Regions from separate parts of the Caballeronia sp. GACF4 genome, predicted to be linked through region 1. Evidence: riboswitches for the same ligand, from Rfam matches in the RefSeq annotation. Region 1 holds a riboswitch; each other region holds the start of a gene.
What was found. A riboswitch is a leader RNA that binds a small molecule or an ion and turns the genes downstream of it on or off. The one in region 1 is predicted to bind cobalamin.

Region 1 (3,181 bases):
CCGGTCGAAGAGGTTGTCGACACGCGCGCTCACGTACCACGACTTCGTGATGTCATAGCGCGCCGACAGATTCACGACGCCATAGCCCGCGAGCGTCGAATCGTAATCGCTGCGCGCACCGCTCACGATCCACTCGCCACCCACGCGCCAGCTTCCTATCGAGCGATGCGCGCTGAAACTCGCGAAACGCCGCGCACGGCGCGTCAGGTCCTGATTGCCGGTTTCATCGACGGGATTCTGGAACGTCACGCCCGCGCGCAAATCAGTGGCGCCGACATGCCCTGCCCACGATCCCTCGACGCCCTGCACCTTCGCGCGTCCGACGTTCTGCGCGATATATAAGCCGCTGCCGTCCGATACGTAATCGATCAGATTCGAATAGCGCGTCTGAAACGCCGTCACGCGCAGCACGCCCACTTGGTCCGATGCGTACTGCAGCGCCGCTTCCACCGAATGACTGCGCTCGGGCTGAATGGACGGATTGCCGCTGAACGGATAGTAGAGATCGTCGAAGCTCGGCGCGCGGAACGACGCCGCGTAACTCGCGCTCGCGCGCCAGTGCGTGTCGATGTTGTACGCATAGCCCAGATAGTAGCTGTTCGCGCCGCCGAAATCGGAATACTGGTCGTGGCGCAGATTGGCCTGCACTTCGCTCGGACCGAAGCGTCCCACATAGCCCGCGTACACCGAATTCACGTGACGATCCGGCGCGCTGAACTGATCCGAATCGAGCGTCTGGTCGAGATGTTCGTAGCCGAACAGGAGCTTGTGCGCCTCCGTCAGGCGAAAGTCGTTCTGCCACAGATACTGGCGATCCTCGGAATTGAAGCGGCTCGTATAGATGCCGTTCTGCTCGATGTTCGCGCGGTCCTGTCCCTGCGCGACCGTGAAATGCGTGGTCCACTGGTCCGTGATACGGCCGTTCGCAAACACCGATGTCGACCGCACGCGACTGTGCGAATCGTTGAGATCGCCGGGCAAGCCGTAGGCATCGTCGAAACTGTCGATGCCGTTCGACTGATAGAAGCGCACGCCCGCGTCCCATTTGTCGCCGAACTTGTGGCGCAGCGTGGCCGCGACGCTTTCGTTCAGATAACCGTTCGCGTTCGGATTGGCGTTGGGCGCGAGCGCGGGATCGATCGACGAGAAACCATCGGTCTTCTCGCGCGATACGTTGAAGCTGAAGGTCGTGCGGCCTTCGCTATCGAGCGCGCCGGAAACGCCCGCCGCTTGCCGCTGCGTGTGATAGCTGCCGTATTCCGTCTCGAAGTAGAAGCGCGGCGGATGCGCCTCGCCGTCTTTCGTGAAGATCTGCACGACGCCGCCGATCGCGCCCGAGCCGTACAGCGCCGACACGTTGCCGTTCACGACTTCGATGCGGTCGATCTGATCCGGCATGATCTGCGCAAGCTGCGCCGAGCCGAGCGATGCGGACTCCACACGCACGCCGTCGATCAAAACGAGCGATTGCGTCGAGGACGCGCCGCGTATGAACGCGCTTGCATTCGCTCCCGGGCCGCCGTTGCGCGTCACCTGCACGCCGGGCGCAAGACCGATGACGCCGAGCGCGTCGTAGGCATTGCTATCGGCGATATCCTGGGCGTCGAAGAGCGAAGTCTGCGCGATCGTATCGGCGAGAGGTTGCGCGGTGCGCGTCGCGGTCACGACGACGGGTGCGAGCGGCGGTTGCGAGGCTTCGTCCGCGAGCGCTTCATGAGCGAGCAGCCATGTGTTGAGGGCGACGAGCGCGGCGCGTTCGATCGTTTTGCGTCTGCCCGCGTGTCGGGCAAGTGGCGATACCATGCGTGAAATGTTCCCATGCGTAGGCTGGCGCGACCTCGCTCCCCGCAAGGCCAATGCGCGACGAGCGCGCTCGAATGCGAACAGACGAACGCGCTGAACAGTTGGCCGGTATCCGGGCTGGCGACACACCGTCCCGCCTTCCCACGCATGAAGCGCAGTGGCATCGACACGTTTTTCGCCTTGCCTGCGTCGAGCGGCGGATTCTTGCGAATCAGACAAACTCGCAAGCAAACTCACACGACGGCGCGGCGAAAAACGCGCAAGGGACGACTTGCAACTTGCGTTGCGGTCGCTTACCGTTGCGGGGGCAGCACAGGTTGGCGTGGCCTTGGCGGCGCCGCTTCCTGTTTCCCGTTTGACTGCGCCCGCAAAAGAATGCGGACGCGAGCACCAAAAGTGCGGCAAGTGTAGGAGCGCGATTCAGGACCGTCAAGAAACGACCCTGGCCCATCATCGCAAGACACACGGCTCACGACGAACCCAACTAGAACCCGCCGTCGCAACACATCGGCAGCGCCCGCGCTTTCCACACACGAATGCATCGCGATGCACGCATGATCGCGTGCTGTTACGTCTCGAAACGAGACAATTATCGGAAGCTCCGTTGAACCGCGCTAGAATGCGAGGTCTTTAGAGGATGCAGCACATGCTCAACGAACTCGAATCACTGTCAGGAAATATCGGCCGGCTGATCCAGATCAGCGAGCGGCACAATCAGGCGCGTCTCGCGCTTGAAGCACAAATCGAACAACTGCGTAGCGACTACGCGAACGTGCAGGCAGAGCTCGTGCAAATGCGCGAAGAGCGCGACACGCTCCAAGCCGAACGTGATTCCCTCTCGGCCAAGATCGACGACGCGCAGGTCCGCCTGAACGCGATCCTCGAAAAGTTGCCGCGCGGCAAGTCCGCGAATCATGCCGAGACGGAAAATCAGCTCGATCTTCTCGATGCCCGTTCTCACGATGTGCAAGCCGCGCACGAGCATGCGCACGCGGGAGAGCACAGCGAGCATCATCACGGAGAGAAGGCATGACGACCACGCAGATCGAAGTATCCATTCTCGGCCAGCAATATCGCCTCGCCTGTTCGCCGGAAACCGAAGGCGCGCTGCGTGAAGCGGTGGCACGCGTCGACGCTGAGATGAACAAGGTGCGCAATGCAAGCAACGTGCGCGGGCAAGACCGCATCGCGGTGATGGCCGCGCTTTCACTCGCTTCCGAATTGCTGAGGCTGCAAGAAAGCGTGCGTCATGGCGAGGCCTTCCCCGCCGAGGAAATTCGCCGCACGATGCACTCCATGAACGAACAGCTTGGTGCTGTCATCGCGCAGTATGAAGTGCAGTGACCGAAGTGCCGCGACGCCGCTCCGTGGCGAACGC
Region 2 (3,181 bases), on a different contig from region 1:
GTCGTGCCGATACGCGTCGTCGGCAAGACCCGGCGTGAGCGATGGCCCCGCGTGGCCCGCATGCGTGCGGCATTCGATCGCCATGAGATTGAGCGCCGCCACGCGCGGCTCGCGCCAGTCGTCCGCACGTTCGTCGAACCGGCGTTCATTCGTGCCGCCCAGATGCTCGAACACCGTCACGCGGCTCGCGCCGAAACCATGCAGCGTGAGAAGCTGCGTGACGGCGGCGGGCGTCGCGCCATCGGCGCTCAGGACGAGCAGACGTCCGCCGCGAAACACATGCGCGAGCAGGGACGCCACCGGCCGCCCGACGAGCGACACGCATTGCGCGTCCTGCAACGGCCAGCCCAAGCGCGCCGCCGCCAGCGACAGCGACGAAGGCGCGGGCATGACGCGCATTTCTTCCGTGGATAATTCGCGCGCAAGCGTGGCGCCGACGCCGAAGAACATAGGGTCGCCGCTCGCAAGCACGCATGTTTGGACGCCGCGCTCGGCGAGCACGGCATCGACGGAAAACGGGCTTGGCCATGGCACGCGGCGCGCCGCGATACGCGCCGGCAGAAACGCGAGGTGACGTTCGCCGCCGTGGATCGACCGTGCTTCGAAGAGCGCGCGCCGCGCCTCGCGGCCAAGCCCATGCCAGCCGTCCTCGCCGATACCCACGACGGTCAGCCAGTTCGACATGTGCGGCCTCCTACGGGCGAATCCCGCGTTTGAAGCACCCGCGCAAGGCGGGAAGCGGTCTGATGGTCGATAAAAGCGGGCATAATAGCGCGTTCGTCGGTGCCTGAAGGGTTCGATCGGTATCGAGCCTCATGGCCTAACAGGGAACACAGCAAAACTGTGGCTGCCCCCGCAATTGTACGCAGCGAGTCCGCGCTCCACTGCCACTGGTTTTTACCGGGAAGGCTAGCGCGAATGTCGACCTGCCAGCCAAGAGACCTGCCGACGTAAGCATTCACTGCTATTCAACGCTATTCAACGCAATTGCGCGAAGCCTGCCGGGCGGGGTGTACCGGTTCGCAACTCAAGCGCTTGAGCATACGGTCGAGCTTTTGGAATCGTTCTTGCCGCCTCGGTCTTCGGCCTGTCCCGGCCTCATGCGTATCGTGCCCGCACGCGATGGCGCCCTTGCGCGCGTGCGTCTTGCCGGTGGCGAGTTGCGTCGCGAAGCCGCGCATGCCGTGGCGCACGCCGCCGAGCGCTGCGGTTCCGGCACGATCGAAGTGACCAATCGCGCCAATCTGCAACTGCGCGGCATTCGCGACGACGCCCACGCGGAACTCATCGACATCGTGCTCGCGGCGGGCCTCGGTCCGACCACGGCCGGCGCCGACGATATCCGAAACGTCATGCTGAGCCCGCTTGCGAGCACGGGAACGCGTGCGCTTGCAGCGGATATCGTCGAACGCATGCAGGCCGATGCCGCGTTGCACGCGTTGTCGCCGAAGTTCGCGTTGCAGATCGACGATGGCGAAACGCTTGCGATGCTCGATCATCCGCACGATCTTTGGCTTTCGGCGCTGGACAATGGCGCGCGCTTCGCATTCGGTTTTGCAGGATCGATGCCGCATCGTGAGGAACATGCGCCTGCCTCGGGCGCGATTGCGCGTGACGACGCGAAGCGCTTCATCCTGGCCGTGCTGCAGGCGTTTCTGGCGCTGGCATCGGTGGAAGAACACCGCATGCGCGATGTGCTCGCACGCGTTGGAATTACGGGCTTTCTCCATGCCCTCGACTTCGAAACACAGCACGACGCCGCACTTCAGTCATGGCGTCGCGCGCCTTCCGATGCAACGTTACGACTCGGCGCGCATGCGGACTATGTCGGCGCGCAAGCGCCGCTCGGCCGCCTCGATGCTAATACACTTCACGCAATCGCCGATCTCGCCGAAGAACGCGTCGTGATGACGCCCTGGCAAAGCGTGTTGCTGCCGGACGTGCACGCGAATCGCATGACGCATGTCGTCGATGCCCTTCGCGCGCTTGGCCTCTCCACCGATCCACGCGATCCGTTCGCGCGTCTGATCGCATGCGCGGGTTCTTCGGGCTGCGCGAAAAGCCGTGCCGATACGAAAGCGGACGCGCATCGTTTAGCCGCCTTGCTGCCCGAGCATGCGCACGCGCATCTGAGCGGCTGCGAGCGCTCTTGTGCGGCGGCGCATCCCGTCGAAAACACGCTCGTTGCCGTTGCGCCCGGCCGCTACGACGTGCTTCGAGGCACACACGTGATCGCCCATAACCTCCTCATCGAAGAGGCGGCCGCATGGCTCGCCCGGAGTCATGCCGATGTCTGACTATATCCGCGACGGTGCGGAGATTTACCGGCGATCGTTCGCGACGATTCGCGCCGAAGCCGACCTCGCCGCCATTCCCGTCAACCTCGAAATGCTCGCTGTGCGGCTGATTCATGCGTGCGGCATGATCGATATCGTCGATGACCTGCGCTTCTCGTCCGATGCCGGTATCGCGGGCCGTGAGGCGCTCGTGAGCGGCGCGCCCATTCTCTGCGATGCGCGCATGGTTGCCGAAGGCATCACGCGCGCGCGCCTTCCCGCGAATAATCGCGTGATCTGCACGCTCGGCGATGCCTCCGTGCCGGAACGCGCCCGTGCGATGCACAACACGCGCTCCGCTGCCGCACTCGAACTATGGCGGCCCGATCTTGCGGGTGCGATCGTCGCAATCGGCAATGCGCCCACCGCGCTCTTTCATCTACTCGACATGATCGACGACGGCGCACCGAAGCCCGCGCTCATTCTCGGCTTTCCGGTGGGCTTTATAGGCGCGGCGGAATCGAAAGCCATGCTTGCCGCCGACAGCCGTGGCATTCCTTTCGTCGCGTTGCTCGGACGACGCGGCGGCAGCGCGATGGCGGCGGCCGCCGTGAATGCGCTCGCATCGGAGGCCGAGTGATGAGCGGAAGACTCCATGGTCTGGGCGTCGGTCCGGGCGATCCCGATCTCATCACGGTGAAGGCGTTGAAGCTGCTCAAGGCGGCGCCCGTGGTCGCGTATTTCGTCGCGAAGGGGAAGAAGGGCAACGCGTTCGGCATCATCGAATCTCATCTCGAAGACACGCAGACGCGCTTGCCGCTCGTCTATCCCGTGACGACCGAAGCGCTCGAACCGCCACTTTGCTACGAGACGATCATCAGCGCGTTCTACGATGAATGCGCGCT
Region 3 (3,181 bases), on a different contig from region 1:
AGGGCCAATACGATTCGCCGCCGAGATGATCGACGATGACGACCTTTGCATGACGCAGAATGTCGTCGACATAAAAGTCGACCGAAGCGTTCTGGCGCAGGAACGATTGATTTGCGAGCCGCACTTCCGGAAAGCCGGGGCCGAGACGTGGAAAGACGCTTGCGAGCAGCGCGAGCGTGGTATCGGCCGAACTGAGCACGACGATGGGCGCGCGCGTCTGCTCGATCCGCATCACGCCTGCGGCGTCGTCGACGAAGCCTCCCGGAGTCGTGCGCAGCAGATGCATCGCTCAGGCCTGCACGGGTAAGTTCTGCAACGCGGAAACGAAGGCACGTTGCAGCGTTTCGCGGTCGAGGTCCTCGCCGATAAGCACGAAGCGACTCGATGCCTCGCCTTCGTTCCAGCGCCTGTCGAAGTAACTGTCGAAGCGTCGCCCCACGCCTTGCACGACGAGCCGCATGGCGGCACCCGGCAACGCCGCGAAGCCCTTCACACGGTAAATCGTGTGCCTTTCCACCAGCACGTGCAGTGCCGCAAGCAGCTGTTCGCGCGACTCGACATCCGCTGCGACCACCACGGAATCGAACTCGTCGTGATGATGATCCGCATGACCGTCTTCGTCGGGCGAGCCATGATGGTCGTGCCGCAGATGAATGGTCTCTTCCGATGCGGATTGCAAGCCGAGCAGCGCATGCACGTCGAGTTTGCCCATCTGCGCGGGAACGATCTTCACTTCGGGCGGAATCTCGGGGCGCACGAGCGCATCGACCTTGCTCAACGCGGCGGCATCCATGAGATCGGTCTTGTTGACGATGACGAGATCCGCCGACGACAGTTGGTCTTCGAACAACTCATGCAACGGCGATTCGTGATCGAGATTCGGATCGGCCTTGCGCTGCGCATCGACGGCGATGGGATTTGCCGCGAACTGACCGCTTGCCGCAGCCGGACCGTCGACCACGGTAACGACCGCGTCCACGGTGAAGGCGTTCTTGATGGACGGCCAGTTGAAGGCCTGCACGAGCGGCTTGGGCAAGGCAAGCCCGGACGTTTCAATCAACACGTGATCGATACTGTCGCGCCGTTCAAGCAGTTGCTCCATCACCGGATAAAACTCTTCCTGCACGGTGCAACACAAGCAACCGTTCGCGAGTTCATAGAGATTGCGTTCGGCGGAGCCTGCTTCGTCGTCGCAACCGATACCGCAGCCCTTGAAAATTTCTCCATCGATACCGAGCTCGCCGAACTCGTTGACGATGACCGCGATGCGCTTGCCCTGCGCGTTCGAAAGAATGTGCCGCATCAGCGTGGTTTTGCCGCTGCCGAGGAAGCCGGTCACGACCGTGACGGGGATCTTGCGCGTTTGCATCGTTGCTCCGTGCTTGATTGATGCGTGCGCCCTATGCGTGATGGTGTGCGCGATGCGGTCTATTCGACCTTTGCAGCGGCATGGACATGGAAAAGCGCACGACTCGGTGGATCTGGGGATACGCCGCAACCCCGCGGCTAAGGAAATCCCTTCGGTAATTCTGGCCGGTATCCGGGCTGACGAAAATAGCCGCTTCGCCTTCCCGCGCCGGACGCTTTGAACGCCTAGCACAGTGGCTTTGAAACCGGCTTGCCGCGCATGTCATGCGTGGCTTTCGCTTACCGTTGCGGGGGCAGCACAGGTTGGCTTGCGTTCGCCTGAACGCGCGCTTCCTGTTTCCCGTTCAACTGCGCGCTAAAGACTTGGCGCGCGAGCACCTGAACTATTGAAAGTCTAGGGCTAGCGGGGTTAGGCGTCAAGAAAGCATGGTGCCTGCCTAAGCGTCCGGTATGGTATCTTTCCTCCGCCTTAAGGCTTTTCAAGTCGACCTCCATGAATTGGCTTCGTTTAGCATGAGCGCCGCGCTCGTCATCGGCATCGGCTGCCGCCGCGGCGTAAGCGCCGAAGCAATAGAACGCGCTGTGCGTGGTGCGCTTGGCACGCTCGCATTTGCCGATATCGCCAGCGTGGCAAGCATCGACGCTAAGAAAGACGAAACAGGATTGCTTGCATTTTGCGAGCGTCATCAATTGCGCGTGGATTTCTTTAGCGCCGATCAAATCGAGCGCGCGCCTGGGAAATTCTTATCGCAGGCCAGGCGGCATTTGAATGTCGACGGCGTATGCGAGCCTTGCGCGCTCATTGCCAGCGGCGGCCGGCTCGTCGTGCACAAGACTATCGCGGGCGGCGTGACGGTCGCTATTGCAGAGACACCATCGAAGAAACAAGCATGAAAACCGATACCGAATCGCATTTGCGCATGACCCAGCGGCGCAAGGAAGGCCATGAGAAAAAGCAGGCCGCCGCCGACCATGAAAAGGGCCTGTTGATCGTCAATACCGGCAACGGCAAAGGCAAGACCACCGCTGCATTCGGCATGGCCATGCGCGTGCTCGGGCACGGCATGAAACTCGGCGTGGTGCAATTTATCAAAGGCGCGCTGCATACGTCGGAACGCGATTTCCTTGGCGCAATCGCGCATTGCGATTTCGTGACGATGGGCGATGGCTATACGTGGAACACGCAAAATCGCGAGGCGGACATCGCCACGGCGCGCAAGGGATGGGACGAAGCACGACGCATGATCCAAAGCGGCGAGTATCAGATGGTCGTACTCGACGAGCTCAATGCCGTGCTCAAGTACGAATATTTGCCGCTCGAGGAAGTACTCGGCGTGCTAAAGGCACGGCCGGCCATGCTGCATGTCGTCGTGACAGGACGACACGCGGCCGATGAGCTCATTGAAATAGCCGATCTCGTCACCGAAATGCGCCTCGTAAAGCACCCTTATCGCGAGCAGGGCGTCAAGGCGCAACGCGGCGTCGAGTTCTGACGCAATGGCAGACTGTCCCGCACTCTTCATCGGCGCGAGCGCGTCGCATCAAGGCAAGACCACGGTGACGGCCGCGCTTGCACGTCATCACACGCGGCAAGGCAGGCGCGTGCGCGTCTTCAAGACCGGGCCGGATTTTCTCGATCCGATGATTCTCGAGCGGGCATGCGGGTCGCCCGTTTATTCGCTGCATCTTTGGATGGTCGGACTGGAAGCGTGCCGCGCGATGCTTTCCGCGGCCGCCAAGGAAGCCGACCTTATTTTGATCGAAGGCGTAATGGGCCTCTTCGATGGCACGCCGAGCAGCGCCGATCTCGCCG
Region 4 (3,181 bases), on a different contig from region 1:
AGAACGATGGACGATCACGCGAAGCTCGCGTTGTTCGACCAGTTGCTTGAGCGGCGCGCGGCCTCGCAATGAACGAAGGCCCGCGCTCGTGCTCAAGCGACGCGGGCCTTTTGATACCCATCGAGCATTCGATTCAGGCAGCGGCCATGCGACGCGCTGCCGGACGCTCGAGTTCACGTGACGCAAGCGCGCCGAAGAGCAGTCCAAGCGTTGCCCAGATCAATGCCTGGATACCGACGGCAGTCAGCCTGAAATTCCACAACAACGACGCGGAAAAGTCGGCGGGTACTTCGTCGACAGAAGGCAGTGCCACTTGCGCGATAACCATCAGGATGACATAACCAGCCGCCGCAATAAGCGCCGCGTTCCAGTTGCCGCGACGCGCCTGCAAGCGTCGCTGCGCATAGACCGCGAACACCGCGCCGACGATTGATATCGCCACCATGCCGAAGAAAAGCGCCGTACGCGGACCGATGGTTTCGGCATTGCCCACGGCGGGCGGGTTTGGGGGATATTTGATGAACGGCACGAGCGCAACGCTAACGAAACCAATGAGCGCAAGCAAAACCGACGTTCCGCGCGCATGCAACGAGCCGAGCCGCCCATAAGCCAAGGCAAAGATCAGCGAGAAAATACCGCCTAAAGCCGTGCCGAACACCACCACGCCCGTTAGTAAGCCCAAACCCGCTTGCGTGTCCCGGCTAACGAGTTCTTCATCATCACCGTGACTATGCGATTGCGCTGCCGCCGCTTCATCGTGATGATCGTGTGCGGGCGCTTGTGCATGCTCGTGCTGTTCCTCGAACGCGATAGCCCGAGCAACTGAAGGTTCGCCGAAGCCGCGCGCAGAGCCAAAGCCGATCAGGCCCGCGACGAGTCCCGCGACCATGCCGCGTATAAGCAAGTTGCGAATCATGCTTCGTCCTCAGTGGCACGGAAAGCCGAGCAAGTGTCGGCCATCGTGAACGAATTCGTGGACGTACATGCCCGAGATAATGGACGTTGCACCTTGCTCGGCGCCGACGAAATAAATCGCGATCAGCAGAACGAGGCCGATAAAAACGGCCCAAGGAAGGACCTCACGCACCGGAATGGGGACCGGCGCATCGTTAGCGGGCGTTGCAATGCCAGCGGAAAAAGCCGGCGCGTTGGACATATTCATTGAAATTTCTCCAGGGAAAAGCGCGTCCCGATAGACGAAGAGCATGCAGCGGGGTCTGACTCGCGGCATCGCGCTCTTAGCGCGAACCGCATACAGTGGCGCGACCGTGCCGGGCTTCCACCGGCTTCCTCGCACTGCAGGCTTGCCATTCTATGATGATTGCCGGCAAAGTAAAACGACCATGAGCTAAAGCCTATGCAATCGACATTGATTTTGCTGTGCCACGCCGCCACGCATGCCATGAAAAGCGGGCGTTTTCCGCAAGGCGACGAGCCTGTCGAACAGGCTGAATGCACGCTCGATGTCCCGGGCGAGCCAAGCCGTGTAACATCCAGCCCGGCCCGCGCTGCTTGCGAAACAGCGGCTTGGATCACGACAGATTTTTCGATCGATGCCGCATTCGACGACATCGACTATGGAGAATGGCGCGGTCGTTCCATTCGCGAGATTAGTGAGCGCGAGCCTCAAGACGTTGCGGCATGGCTTTCCGATCCCCATGCAAGGCCGCATGGCGGCGAGAGCGTGGCAATGCTGTCAAAGCGCGTTAAGAAAGCGCTTGAGGGGCTTGCTTCGAATACGGAGCACGAATGCTGCATAGTCGTAACGCACGCCATCGTCATGAAGGCGGCGCTCTGTATCGTGCGCGACGAACCGTTGTCGTCGATACTCAAGATGGATCTCGCGCCGCTATCGTCCGTCTTGCTCAAGTTCGCGGAAGGCAAATGGACAAACGTGCCCTCCTGAACTTAGATGGCCGCCCGGTGCTCAAAGCAAGCAGCGACTGGTTCGCTCAAAGGAGACAGCAATGGCGCACTATGTGGATGGTTTCGTCGTACCAGTGCCGATCGACAAGGTCGACGCGTATCGCAGCATGGCCGATGCAGCGGGCAAAATATGGCTGGAATATGGCGCGCTGCAGTTTGTCGAATGTATTGCCGACGATGTTAAGCCAGGCGAGCTCACCTCGTTCCCTCGAAGCGTACATCTCAAGGAAGGCGAAACGGTGGTCTTCTCGTGGATCGTCTATGAATCGCGCGAACAACGTGACGCCGTCAACGCCAAAGTAATGGAAGACTCGCGCCTTAAGAGCATGATGGAAAACGGCGAACCGCCGTTCGATCCCAAACGCATGTTCTTCGGCGGCTTCAGGACGCTGGTCGAACTGTCAAAGACCTGATTATTTTTCGAATGCCTAAAACCAAGGAGCCATATCGACATGTACATTGCCATGAACCGCTTCAAGATCGTTCCAGGCGCGGAAGCCGATTTCGAACATCTCTGGACAAGCCGCGACACGCACCTCAAGGAAGTGCCGGGCTTCGTGGAGTTCCATCTCCTAAAGGGACCGACGCGGGATGACCATGTGCTCTACTCGAGTCACACGATCTGGACAAACCATGCTGCGTTCGAACAGTGGACCCAATCGGACGCATTTCGCGCCGCGCATCGTAATGCGGGCGGAGAAACCAGGCAGCTTTACTTGGGTCACCCGGAATTCGAAGGCTTCGAAGTGGTTCAGACGGTTAAATAAGAGCCGCCTGTCTTACAAGACCGTGAACGAATTGCGTCGCTCGCTAAGGCCCTTCTCAAGCCTTAGCGCCACGCGCCATTCGCTGCAATGTCGATGAATCGATGGCTCCGGCACAAATGCGCACGGCCTCCTTAAGCGTACGTGGACGTCCCTCGCCAAACTGCGATTCAAGCATGGCGACGGCGCGTAAGCGTTCGTCATTGCCCAGCTTCTCGCCAGTCGCAAGCTCCAGCACCGAGATAAAGTAAGCAGCCGGCGGCGCCGCGTTAGGCTGTGCGGACGCACCGCCTGATCCATCATTTCCGTCGTCGCGCGCGGGAAAACCGGGCGTCCATCTGGTGTCGTATCGGCTATTCATGGGTCTGTTCATTTGAGTGCAAAGGCGCTTGCGCCAGCTTTCGATTGAACAGACATTCAGCAAGGAACGTTCCAAGCCAGCTAGCGCCTTAAATAGCGCGGTTATTTTTGTCTAACAATAAAGCTCTAGC

Region 2: linked by a shared signal. The riboswitch ahead of cobG (precorrin-3B synthase) and the one ahead of NCR40_RS02880 (TonB-dependent receptor domain-containing protein) in region 1 are both predicted to bind cobalamin.
Region 3: linked by a shared signal. The riboswitch ahead of cobW (cobalamin biosynthesis protein CobW) and the one ahead of NCR40_RS02880 (TonB-dependent receptor domain-containing protein) in region 1 are both predicted to bind cobalamin.
Region 4: linked by a shared signal. The riboswitch ahead of NCR40_RS17695 (CbtB domain-containing protein) and the one ahead of NCR40_RS02880 (TonB-dependent receptor domain-containing protein) in region 1 are both predicted to bind cobalamin.

The regions. Positions count from the first base shown of each region.
Region 1 is NZ_JALQDW010000002.1:608,314-611,494, reverse strand. It holds gene NCR40_RS02880 (TonB-dependent receptor domain-containing protein) at 1-1,803, opposite strand, end outside; cobalamin riboswitch at 1,890-2,213, opposite strand; gene NCR40_RS02875 (ATPase) at 2,450-2,836, shown strand; gene NCR40_RS02870 (cell division protein ZapA) at 2,833-3,147, shown strand.
Region 2 is NZ_JALQDW010000018.1:553,790-556,970, forward strand. It holds gene cbiE (precorrin-6y C5,15-methyltransferase (decarboxylating) subunit CbiE) at 1-684, opposite strand, end outside; cobalamin riboswitch at 765-964, shown strand; gene cobG (precorrin-3B synthase) at 1,068-2,297, shown strand; gene NCR40_RS17635 (precorrin-8X methylmutase) at 2,290-2,916, shown strand; gene NCR40_RS17640 (precorrin-2 C(20)-methyltransferase) at 2,916-3,181, shown strand, end outside.
Region 3 is NZ_JALQDW010000018.1:564,256-567,436, forward strand. It holds gene cobN (cobaltochelatase subunit CobN) at 1-286, opposite strand, end outside; gene cobW (cobalamin biosynthesis protein CobW) at 290-1,369, opposite strand; cobalamin riboswitch at 1,515-1,765, opposite strand; gene NCR40_RS17670 (cobalamin biosynthesis protein) at 1,882-2,262, shown strand; gene cobO (cob(I)yrinic acid a,c-diamide adenosyltransferase) at 2,259-2,861, shown strand; gene NCR40_RS17680 (cobyrinic acid a,c-diamide synthase CobB) at 2,866-3,181, shown strand, end outside.
Region 4 is NZ_JALQDW010000018.1:568,584-571,764, forward strand. It holds gene NCR40_RS17685 (DUF1289 domain-containing protein) at 1-72, shown strand, start outside; gene NCR40_RS17690 (CbtA family protein) at 134-916, opposite strand; gene NCR40_RS17695 (CbtB domain-containing protein) at 926-1,156, opposite strand; cobalamin riboswitch at 1,193-1,316, opposite strand; gene NCR40_RS17700 (histidine phosphatase family protein) at 1,358-1,906, shown strand; gene NCR40_RS17705 (DUF1428 domain-containing protein) at 1,968-2,339, shown strand; gene hmuQ (heme-degrading protein HmuQ) at 2,379-2,693, shown strand; gene NCR40_RS17715 (hypothetical protein) at 2,749-3,126, opposite strand; gene lhpI (bifunctional Delta(1)-pyrroline-2-carboxylate/Delta(1)-piperideine-2-carboxylate reductase) at 3,140-3,181, opposite strand, start outside.